Regions from separate parts of the Bacillus sp. BC05(2025) genome, predicted to be linked through region 2. Evidence: riboswitches for the same ligand, from Rfam matches in the RefSeq annotation. Region 2 holds a riboswitch; each other region holds the start of a gene.
What was found. Region 2 has a riboswitch for S-adenosylmethionine ahead of ACZ76X_RS22980 (cyclase family protein). Riboswitches for the same ligand answer to the same signal wherever they lie in the genome.
Positions count from the first base shown of each region.

Region 1: another riboswitch for S-adenosylmethionine. It lies ahead of ACZ76X_RS27410 (ABC transporter permease); the one in region 2 lies ahead of ACZ76X_RS22980 (cyclase family protein).
Region 3: another riboswitch for S-adenosylmethionine. It lies ahead of metI (cystathionine gamma-synthase/O-acetylhomoserine thiolyase); the one in region 2 lies ahead of ACZ76X_RS22980 (cyclase family protein).

Region 1 is NZ_JBWYRA010000016.1:59,935-63,107, reverse strand. It holds gene ACZ76X_RS27420 (hypothetical protein) at 112-615, shown strand; gene ACZ76X_RS27415 (DUF3951 domain-containing protein) at 632-847, opposite strand; SAM riboswitch class I at 1,015-1,120, shown strand; gene ACZ76X_RS27410 (ABC transporter permease) at 1,257-2,174, shown strand; gene ACZ76X_RS27405 (ABC transporter permease) at 2,192-3,173, shown strand, end outside; gene ACZ76X_RS27400 (ABC transporter ATP-binding protein) at 3,153-3,173, shown strand, end outside.
Region 2 is NZ_JBWYRA010000009.1:130,170-133,342, reverse strand. It holds gene ACZ76X_RS22995 (S-adenosylmethionine decarboxylase related protein) at 1-405, shown strand, start outside; partial or broken gene ACZ76X_RS22990 (ATP-binding protein) at 531-664, shown strand; gene ACZ76X_RS22985 (hypothetical protein) at 924-1,304, shown strand; gene ACZ76X_RS22980 (cyclase family protein) at 1,332-1,964, opposite strand; SAM riboswitch class I at 2,051-2,163, opposite strand; gene ACZ76X_RS22975 (PRK06851 family protein) at 2,313-3,173, shown strand, end outside.
Region 3 is NZ_JBWYRA010000003.1:156,938-160,110, forward strand. It holds gene metC (cystathionine beta-lyase) at 1-286, opposite strand, end outside; gene metI (cystathionine gamma-synthase/O-acetylhomoserine thiolyase) at 283-1,395, opposite strand; SAM riboswitch class I at 1,637-1,746, opposite strand; SAM riboswitch class I at 1,950-2,059, shown strand; gene ACZ76X_RS11470 (bifunctional homocysteine S-methyltransferase/methylenetetrahydrofolate reductase) at 2,130-3,173, shown strand, end outside.

The DNA of each region.
Region 1 (3,173 bases), on a different contig from region 2:
ATGTTACGATGTCGTCTTAAGTGTAAAAAGTAGGATGTTCTCGGTATAATAACAAGTGGAGATAAAAGAAACTATAATGAGTAGTAGTTGTAGATAAAAGGAGAAGAAGAGATGAAGAAGGTTTTGGGTATTGCTGTAATGGGAAGTATGCTCCTTCTAGCAGGGTGTAATGGAAATAAAGATACGAAAGAACCGAAAGAAAAGGTAGAGCAATCTACAGAACAAACCGAAGAGATGAAAGAATACCGTGCAGTACATGAAAAATATGATATGAAAATGAATAAGGAAATTAATAACGCGTTACAGCTATTTGAAGTGGCAAAGGAAAAAGGCGGTAAGGAAATAACGAAGGCTACATATAAAGAAGATGTGCAAAAGGTAACAACGAGCATGTTAGAAGATATTGATCATATACGAAAAGAAATTCGTGTTCCGAAGTCGAAAGAGCAAGAACATGAGGTATATGTTGGTTTCTTGAATGAATCGGAACAAGCGATGAAAAAATTACAGAAGTTAGCTAAAGAAGAAGATTCATCGTTGATTCGTGATATAGAAATTAACTTTGCAACAGCATCGACATACTATAAACGTTTTCAAGCAGAAACGAAAAAATAACCTTGCCTGTGCAAGGTTATTTTTTCTTCTTGCCATCTCCGTCCTCATCCTCGGATACTAATATCTTCTGTTCTTCGTGAAATTCGGAAATAGTTTGCCCAGTAATATTATCGAAAGGGGTATAAAAAGAGGTGATACTTTTCTTTTTGATGAAGAGTTTGTAGAAGCCGATGATGACAAGTATAATTATTGTTAAGGGTAATCCTATAGTAGCTAGAAGTAAGGGGGCCATCTTATAACTCCTTTCATATCTTTTTTTATTATAAGCGAAATACGACATAGATAAATGAAAGTATTAAAAACTGATTTTTCTAAATATATCCAATTTGATTGACTTTTCATTTTTTCAGAATTATAATTCGAAATATACAATTTGAACCAAATAATAATATAGCAATTTACTTATCCAGAGAGGTAGAGGGACTGGCCCTATGACACCTCAGCAGCGGGTTCTGTAGTAGGAACACCGTGCTAATTCCAGCAAGCAAGTCTTGAAAGATAAGTGATGGGCCTTTGTTTATTAAGCCTTGATCTTATTTTTTAAGATCAAGGCTTTTTGTATTCTAAAAAGAGAAAAGGGAGTAATGGAAAAATTACGTTCATAAAACTAAGTAAATATATGTGTTTAGGGGGTTATTGCAGTGTATGTAATTAAAAAATTATCAGTTATGGTGTTCACGCTATGGGTTATTACGACAGTGACATTTCTAATTATGCATATTATTCCGGGGGACCCATTTTCATCAGATGCAAAGATCTTTCCGGCAGAAGTTGTGCAGAATATGAGAGCGAAATATCACCTTGATGAACCGTTATGGAATCAATATGTTGCTTATTTAGACGGTGTAGTTCATTTTGATTTTGGTGAATCCGTTCAATCGACGGGGCAAGGCGTATCAGAAATTATAACGACAGGATTTGGTCCATCAGCGATTATTGGTTTACAAGCACTTATTATTTCATTAGTAGTCGGAATTGCCGCAGGTACATTTGCAGCTCTATATCATGGGAAAGTAATTGACTATAGTGTGAGTTTACTTGCGATTCTCGGTATTTCTATTCCAAGTTTTATTTTAGCACCACTATTTATACAAGTATTTGCTATTCAATTTGAACTTTTACCAGTAGCGTCTTGGGGCACATTCGAACATACGGTATTGCCATCCTTCGCATTAGCGTTAGGACCAATTGCAGTAATTACAAGATTTGTTCGCTCTAATATGATCGAAGTACTGCAGAGTGATTATATTAAGCTAGCGAGAGCGAAAGGGATACCAATTAAGAAGATTATTATAAGGCATGCCCTTCGAAATGCGATTGTTCCAGTGCTTACATTTATAGGGCCGTTAATGGCTGGGCTTTTAACAGGGACGTTCATTATTGAAAAGATTTTTGCAATTCCTGGTCTCGGAAAATATTTTGTAGATAGCATTTTTAACCGGGATTATCCGGTCATTATGGGAACGACAATTTTCTATAGTGCATTATTAATTTTTTGTATTTTCGTTACAGATATTATTCATCGTATTGTTGATCCGCGTATTCGTTCTATTACATAAGGAGGGGGGATATTTAAATGGGAGCTTATGAAATTAATAAACAGTTATTAACGAATGAAGAGAAAAAAGAATTAACAATAAATAAAGAGCAGCAAACGATTAGCCGAAAGAAGGAAGTATTTCGCAAGTTTATATCAAACCCTATAGCAATTCTAGGGGCAGTGACGTTATTACTCATTATTATTTTCTCGTTAATTGGCGAAAGTTTAACATCATTTACTGCGAGTGAACAAGTAAAAGAAGCAACTAATTTACCTCCTAATAGCGAGCATTGGTTTGGAACCGATGATTTAGGAAGAGACATATGGGCGCGTACTTGGGCTGGTGGGAAAATTTCATTAGTAGTTGGATTAGTAGCGGCCGTTCTTGATATAGGGCTTGGTGTACTGATCGGAGGTTTTAGTGGATATGTGAGAGGGCGTAATCGCCTTGGAACGTTAATGGATGAGTGGATCGTACGAGGGATTGAAGTATTATACGGTATTCCATATTTATTAATTGTTATTTTACTACTGATCATTATGAAGCCGGGGCTTTTTACAATCATAATCGCTCTCGCATTAACTGGTTGGATTGGTATGGCACGCCTTGTTAGGGCGCAAGTCTTATCTTTAAAACAAAGAGAATTTGTTATTGCAGCGGAGCGATTAGGTACATCGCATATGAAGATTATATACGGACATATCATTCCGAATTTAACAGGGATTATTATCGTAAATTTATCATTTACAATTCCAGCAGCTATTTTCTCAGAATCATTTTTGAGCTTTATCGGACTTGGTGTTCAATCACCAGCAGCAAGCTGGGGGACAATGACAAATGATGCGCTTGGGACATTATTAAGCGGGGAATGGTGGCAACTATTCTTTCCATCGCTGATGATTGCACTCATCATGTTCGCATTTAATGCAATTGGTGATGGTTTGCAAGATGCAATTGATCCGAAGATTGTAAAACGGAATCGAAAGGAGAAAAAACATGGGACAGCTTTTATCTTTA
Region 2 (3,173 bases):
ACAAATATAATTAGGGAAAATTTAGATAAGGTAGAAGATTTATGGAACTGGAATCGTAAAGTATTTAATCCAGCCGAAGAAGAGATTGCGGGCGAGGATCTAGTCGGTGTATTACTCGTTTATGAAAATAGCGAGACATATATGTATAACGTAATGAATAGCAGTCAAGTTTTTCATAAATATAAAACGAATGCGACTTACTTCCAAGTAGGATGCGGAATTTATGCTGGCTTGTGTAGTTTGCTGTTCGATGACTTTAAACAAGGTGCTTATTATGTAGAGGAATTATTATTAAATACAGAAAGTAAGTATGGAGAATATTTGAAATTATATATGAATGATTTTGTAGTTGGTGAAAATGACTTTGCGGATGGGTTGCTGCATGACCGGGTAAGATGGATATAAGTTGTGATGAAAAGGAAGGGGAGATCTCCTTCCTTTTCGTATGATAAGATTACATATTGCCCTGAAAGCAATTTTATACTTATATGAACAACTACTTTAAAAGTTAGATATATGAGGAAAGAGGAGCTGTAAAAGGATTTACACAAATGCAAAAAGAAAGAAATCCTGCCGATACGATATTATGTTATATGTTGTACAGCTTGTGGAAAGTTATGCAGCACAATATAGAGTGAATTTTCAATTGCAAGTAGATGGGAATAGGAACGAAGGTGAAGATTTTTTGATCGATAGTATGATGGGCTAGAAGAAAAAAATTCAGAAAAGTGTTCTTGTTGTGTAAATATAAACATTTTATAAAATGTTTCAAGAAGGGTTTTTTTTATAAAATACTTCGTTTATAATGGAGGAAAATATCGACATGAGATTTGTTATTCATGTAACGGTTCGGTAGTGTCAGAAAAAGAAGGGGTGCACGCGCATCCTTTTTTCTATGCAGATATTATGAAAGAGGTGGTATGATGGAATTAACATTAAATTCGACTGTATGCTTACACACGATTCAATTTCGAAAAGAGCAAAAGAATTATATTGTAAAAGATACAATTACAGGAGAAAAATATGAAATGCCGCCACTTTGGATTGATGCATTGGCAATGATGCGTGACGGTTTTTTATTAGGGGAAATTGAGGAGAAATTAAAAGAAGAGTATCCGGATGAAGAAATAAATATGTTAGCATTTACGAGGCAACTGTTAGAGCTAGAGCTTGTTGGAATGGTAGATGGGGAAGAAATAGCTTGTACAAAGAAGAAAGAGAAAGATTATTTAGCTTGGTTACGTCCTCGTGTCGAGCAATTCTTTCTTAGTTTAAATAAAAGAAATAGAAGCAAAGGTCAATGATGACCTTTGCTTTTTTGTATAGTTTGTTTAAAAAATTACAGCGAATGCTCTTGCAAAAGCACCGTCGCTATTTTTAATTTTTAAAGGTGCTGCTGAGAAAAAGAAACGTTTCGTGTGAATGGCATCTAAGTTTGTTAAGTTTTCGATTAAATAAATATTATTTCCAAGTAGTATGTGATGAATTGGCGATGTTTCTGTCGTTACCTCATCAGGAGAGATGAAATCTAAACCGACAGATTTTACTTTTAATTGAACGAGTTCTTCAGCTAATTCTTCCGAAAGATAAAAAGCTTCTTTCTCATATGCTTCTGTATTCCATTTAGTAGATAGATTGGAATGGAAAATGACAATATCATCTTCTCTTATGTCAGCGTTTTGTAATACTTCTTTAGGTAGCTTCCGTTCTTGTACATGAGTTACATCGATAAGAACAGCTTCACCTACAAATTGATCTAAAGGTAATTGGTCAATCGTCGTTGCGCCTGAAATGAAATGAGCAGGAGCATCACAATGCGTACCAACATGAACGACAGAATGAAAGTCTGTAACTTGATAGCCTGTCTCTTCAACACTTGTAATGGCCTCTAAATTGATTTTTGGTGTTCCAGGAAATTGAGACATATTGTTTTCAAATGTTTGCGATAGGTCAATTACTTTCACTTTAAATACCTCCAAGTATATGTTTTGAAATATAAAAAACTCACCTTTCATAGTCAAGAAAGATGAGTTTTGCACACAATAGTTACGTTTTATCTTTCAAAATGCAATGCATTTTGCAGGAATTAGCACCTATTCAGTTTGTATCAACTGAGGTTGCTGGGCTTCAAAGGGCCGGTCCCTCTGCCTCTCTTGATAAAGGTATATTTAATTTAAAGTTCGGAATTTTCGTTATAATAAAATTGTAATTCATTTCCTTTTTATGTGCAACATAAAATAGGTATTCACCCAAATAAAGTTGCTCGCATATTGTAGCTTATGTAAATAGAATGCTGCGAAGGAGTGAGTGCAGTGACAGGGAATGTATTGAATTATTATGCTGGTGGAAATACGGCTAGAGGATTTCATAATTTATACGAAGAGAATTTAAAAGGACTAAACAGATTATTTATTTTAAAGGGTGGACCTGGAACGGGAAAATCTTCTTTAATTAAGGCAATAGGTCGTGAATGGGTTGAAAAGGGATATGATATTGAATTTTTACACTGTTCTTCTGATAACAAATCGGTTGATGGTGTCATTATCCCGAAGTTAAAAGTAGGAATTGTTGATGGAACATCACCGCATGTTATTGAGCCGAAAATGCCAGGAGTTGTCGAGGAGTATATCAATTTAGGTGTTGCTTGGGATTCAGATAAATTAAGAAAGCAGAAGGTGGAAATTGAACGATTTGTTTCAGAAGCAAGCAAAGCTTTTCAAGCTGCTTACGCTCGTTTTAATGAGGCATTGGTTATACATGATGAGTGGGAGAAAATATATATTGATAATATTAATTTTGATAAAGCAAATGAACTAACAGATCAGCTCATTCAGAAATTATTTACAGATAAGGTTGGGAAACAATCGCTTGTAAAACATCGCTTTTTAGGAGCAGCTACACCGAAAGGTGCAGTTGATTTTGTTCCTAATTTAACAGAAGGATTATCACATCGTTATTTTATAAAAGGACGTCCTGGCTCTGGAAAATCAACAATGCTCAAAAAATTAGCTAAGGCAGCAGAAGAAAAAGGATTTGAAGTTGAAGTATATCATTGTGGATTTGATCCAAATAGTCTTGATATGGTGATCGTAAGAGAATTAGGATTTGCAATTTTTGATAGCACTGCGCCACATGAGTATTTTCCGAGCCGCGAAGGTGATGAAATTATAGAT
Region 3 (3,173 bases), on a different contig from region 2:
AAATGAGTACGTGATCACCTTGTGAAAGGAGGAGGAATGCAGTAGAAATCGCTGCAATTCCTGATGCGAATGCAAACCCTTTTGTTCCGCCTTCTAATAAAGCGATAATATCTTCAAGCGCTTCGCGAGTTGGATTACCAGATCGACTATAGTCATATTTCCCGAACGTATCTACATCAAATTGGTGGAATGTTGATGTATTATAAATGGGAACGTTAACAGCTCCTGTTTGTGAGTCATGTTTATATTGGTTGTGTAGTAAAAGTGTATCTATAGAATAACTCATATTCTTACACCTTCTTTCACAAGTTTAATGGCTTGCTGTAAGTCTTGAATTAAATCGTTACTATTTTCAATACCGACAGAAAATCGAAGAAGACGATTACATACACCGTTTGCTGTTCTAATTTCTTCAGGAATATCAGCGTGTGTTTGTGTTGCCGGATATGTCATTAAACTTTCAACACCACCGAGACTTTCAGCAAATGTAATTAAGGATAAAGATTGTAGGAATGGATTAATCCACGTTTCATCTTTTAGACGAAATGAGATCATGCCGCCTCTTCCAGGGTAAAATACATCTGTCACACCGTCTTCATCATTTAAATAAGCGACAACTGCTTTTGCATTTTCTTCATGTTGTCTCATGCGAAGCGCTAACGTTTTCATACCACGAATTAATAGCCATGAATCAAATGGGCTTAATACCGCGCCTGATGCATTATGATAATGAGCGATTTCCTCACAAAGTTCCTTTCCCTTTGCAACGACAAGTCCGCTTAGTACATCGTTATGTCCTCCTAAATATTTCGTTGCGCTATGAATTACAATGTCCGCGCCTTCTGTTAATGGCTGCTGTATATAAGGCGTGTAGAATGTGTTGTCTACGATAAGAAGTAGTCCGTGTCTTTTCGCTACAGTTGCGACAGCAGCAATATCAGTAACTTGCATTAATGGATTAGTTGGAGTTTCTATGAAAATAGCTTTCGTTTCAGTTGTGATAGCTTGCTCAATTTGTTTAATAGACTGTGTATTTACGTATCTACATCGAACGTTCCACTTTTTTTCGTGCTCAGAAAATAATCGATAAGTGCCCCCGTATAAATCTTCGGATACAATAAGTTCGTCTCCAGAACGGAATAGGGACAGGACGAGGAGAACAGCTGCCATCCCTGAACTACAGGCATATCCTTGTTCACCGTGTTCTAAGTCTGCAATTGCCTGCTCTAACAGGCCGCGAGTTGGATTGCCAGTTCGTGAATAGTCAAAGCCAGTCGATTTACCAATTCCTTCGTGACGATAAGCAGTTGAAAAATAAACAGGTGGATTAACAGTCCCTGTTGTAGTTTCGCTTCGGTTTCCGATTTGTGCTAGTTTTGTTTCAATAGTTGACATGTGAAAATTCCTCCTTTTTAAATTAACAATTAAGTGAATGTAAAGTGAAACTTTAATCAGTGAGGGATTCATCCCCACTGATTATCAGCTCTCACCAATCGGGCTTTTACGGGCAGTTGATCCCCACCTAACTTCTTTGTTCCAGCTGAATTTTGAGTTGGGAATCTTACTGCCCTCAAATAGCGGGGTAAAATAAAAAAAGCCTTCTAAGAAGAAGGCTTTCGGTTTGAATAGAGTCTTCTTCTCATCTGTCAAATCTTTCACAATTTGCTGGAATTAGCACCTTATTAACAAATGTTAATGGTTGCTGAGGCGTCATAGGGCCAGTCCCTCTACCTCTCTAGATAAGAATGTTTGTATGAAATTTTATTATGTTTTTAACTTTACAACAAAAGATAATTGAATTGCAACTTTATTTTAAATAATTTTTATTTTTCCGCAAGTGTCATTGACTTTTGCATTTGTGCGTGCTAAATTTATTAAAAAATTAACAAACATTGTTAAAAGGGGAACGCATTTCCTTTTAGCTACATAAATAAAATAATAAAGACAAACTCTTATTGAGAGCGGTGGAGGGAAAGGCCCTGTGAAACCCGGCAACCTTCAAACGAAATGTTTGAAACGGTGCTAATACCTGCAAAACGAGTGTTTTGCATAATAAGAGGAGGATCGATTATGTCCCCCTCTTCAAAGTGAAGAGGGGGTTTTTATATTGATAGAAATGAGGGAGATTGGTGAAATTACTAGATTTATTATCAAAAGGAATTGTAATAGGTGATGGTGCGGTTGGAACGTTATTACATTCACATGGCTTGCAAAGTAGTTTTGAAGAATTGAATATATCTGATCCAGATTTAATTATATCGATTCATAAGCAATATGTAGCTGCTGGGGCAGATGTAATTCAAACAAATACGTACGGAGCAAATGAAGCGAAATTACGTATGTATGGTTTAGAAAATCAAGTTACTGAAATTAATAGAGCGGCAGTCAAACTGGCGAAAGCATCTGTTACAGACAGAAATGCCATTTTAGGAACAATCGGTGGTATGAAACATATCGGAGCTGTTACGACAACTGATATGGAAAGAGAATTTATGCTACTTGAGCAGGCAAGTGCTTTACTAGAAGAACAGGTTGATGGATTACTATTAGAGACTTTCTATGATGAGTTTGAATTACTTCATGCTGTTCAGGTGTTACGAAAACAAACGAATATTCCAATTGTAGCTCAATTAGCGTTACATGAGGCAGGTACGACTCAAAATGGAAATGATGTAAATGAAATATTAAAACAGCTTTTAGATTATGGTGCAAATGTTGTTGGATTGAACTGTCAACTAGGGCCACTTCATATGACGGAAGCTTTTAAAATGATATCGATCCCGCAAAATGGTTATTTGTCAGCATATCCCAATGCAGGTCTCCCGAATTATGTGGAGGGACGTTACGTATATGAGGGAAGTCCAGCTTATTTCGAAGCGATGACACCGAAATTTATTGAACAAGGTATTCGATTATTAGGTGGTTGTTGTGGCACTACACCAGAACATATTGAAAGTATGAAACGTGCTGCTTTACACGTTACGCCTGTAATAGAGAAGGATACAATTCAAAGACCGAAAGTAGTTCATACACATGAGAAACGTTCAAAAGCGCATGTTACTTTAGCAGAGAAAGCAAAAAAACAAACGACAGTAGTAGTGGAATTAGATCCACCGAAAACGTTAGATACACAGCGTTTTTTTGAAGGCGCAAGGGCATTGAAAAGAGCTGGA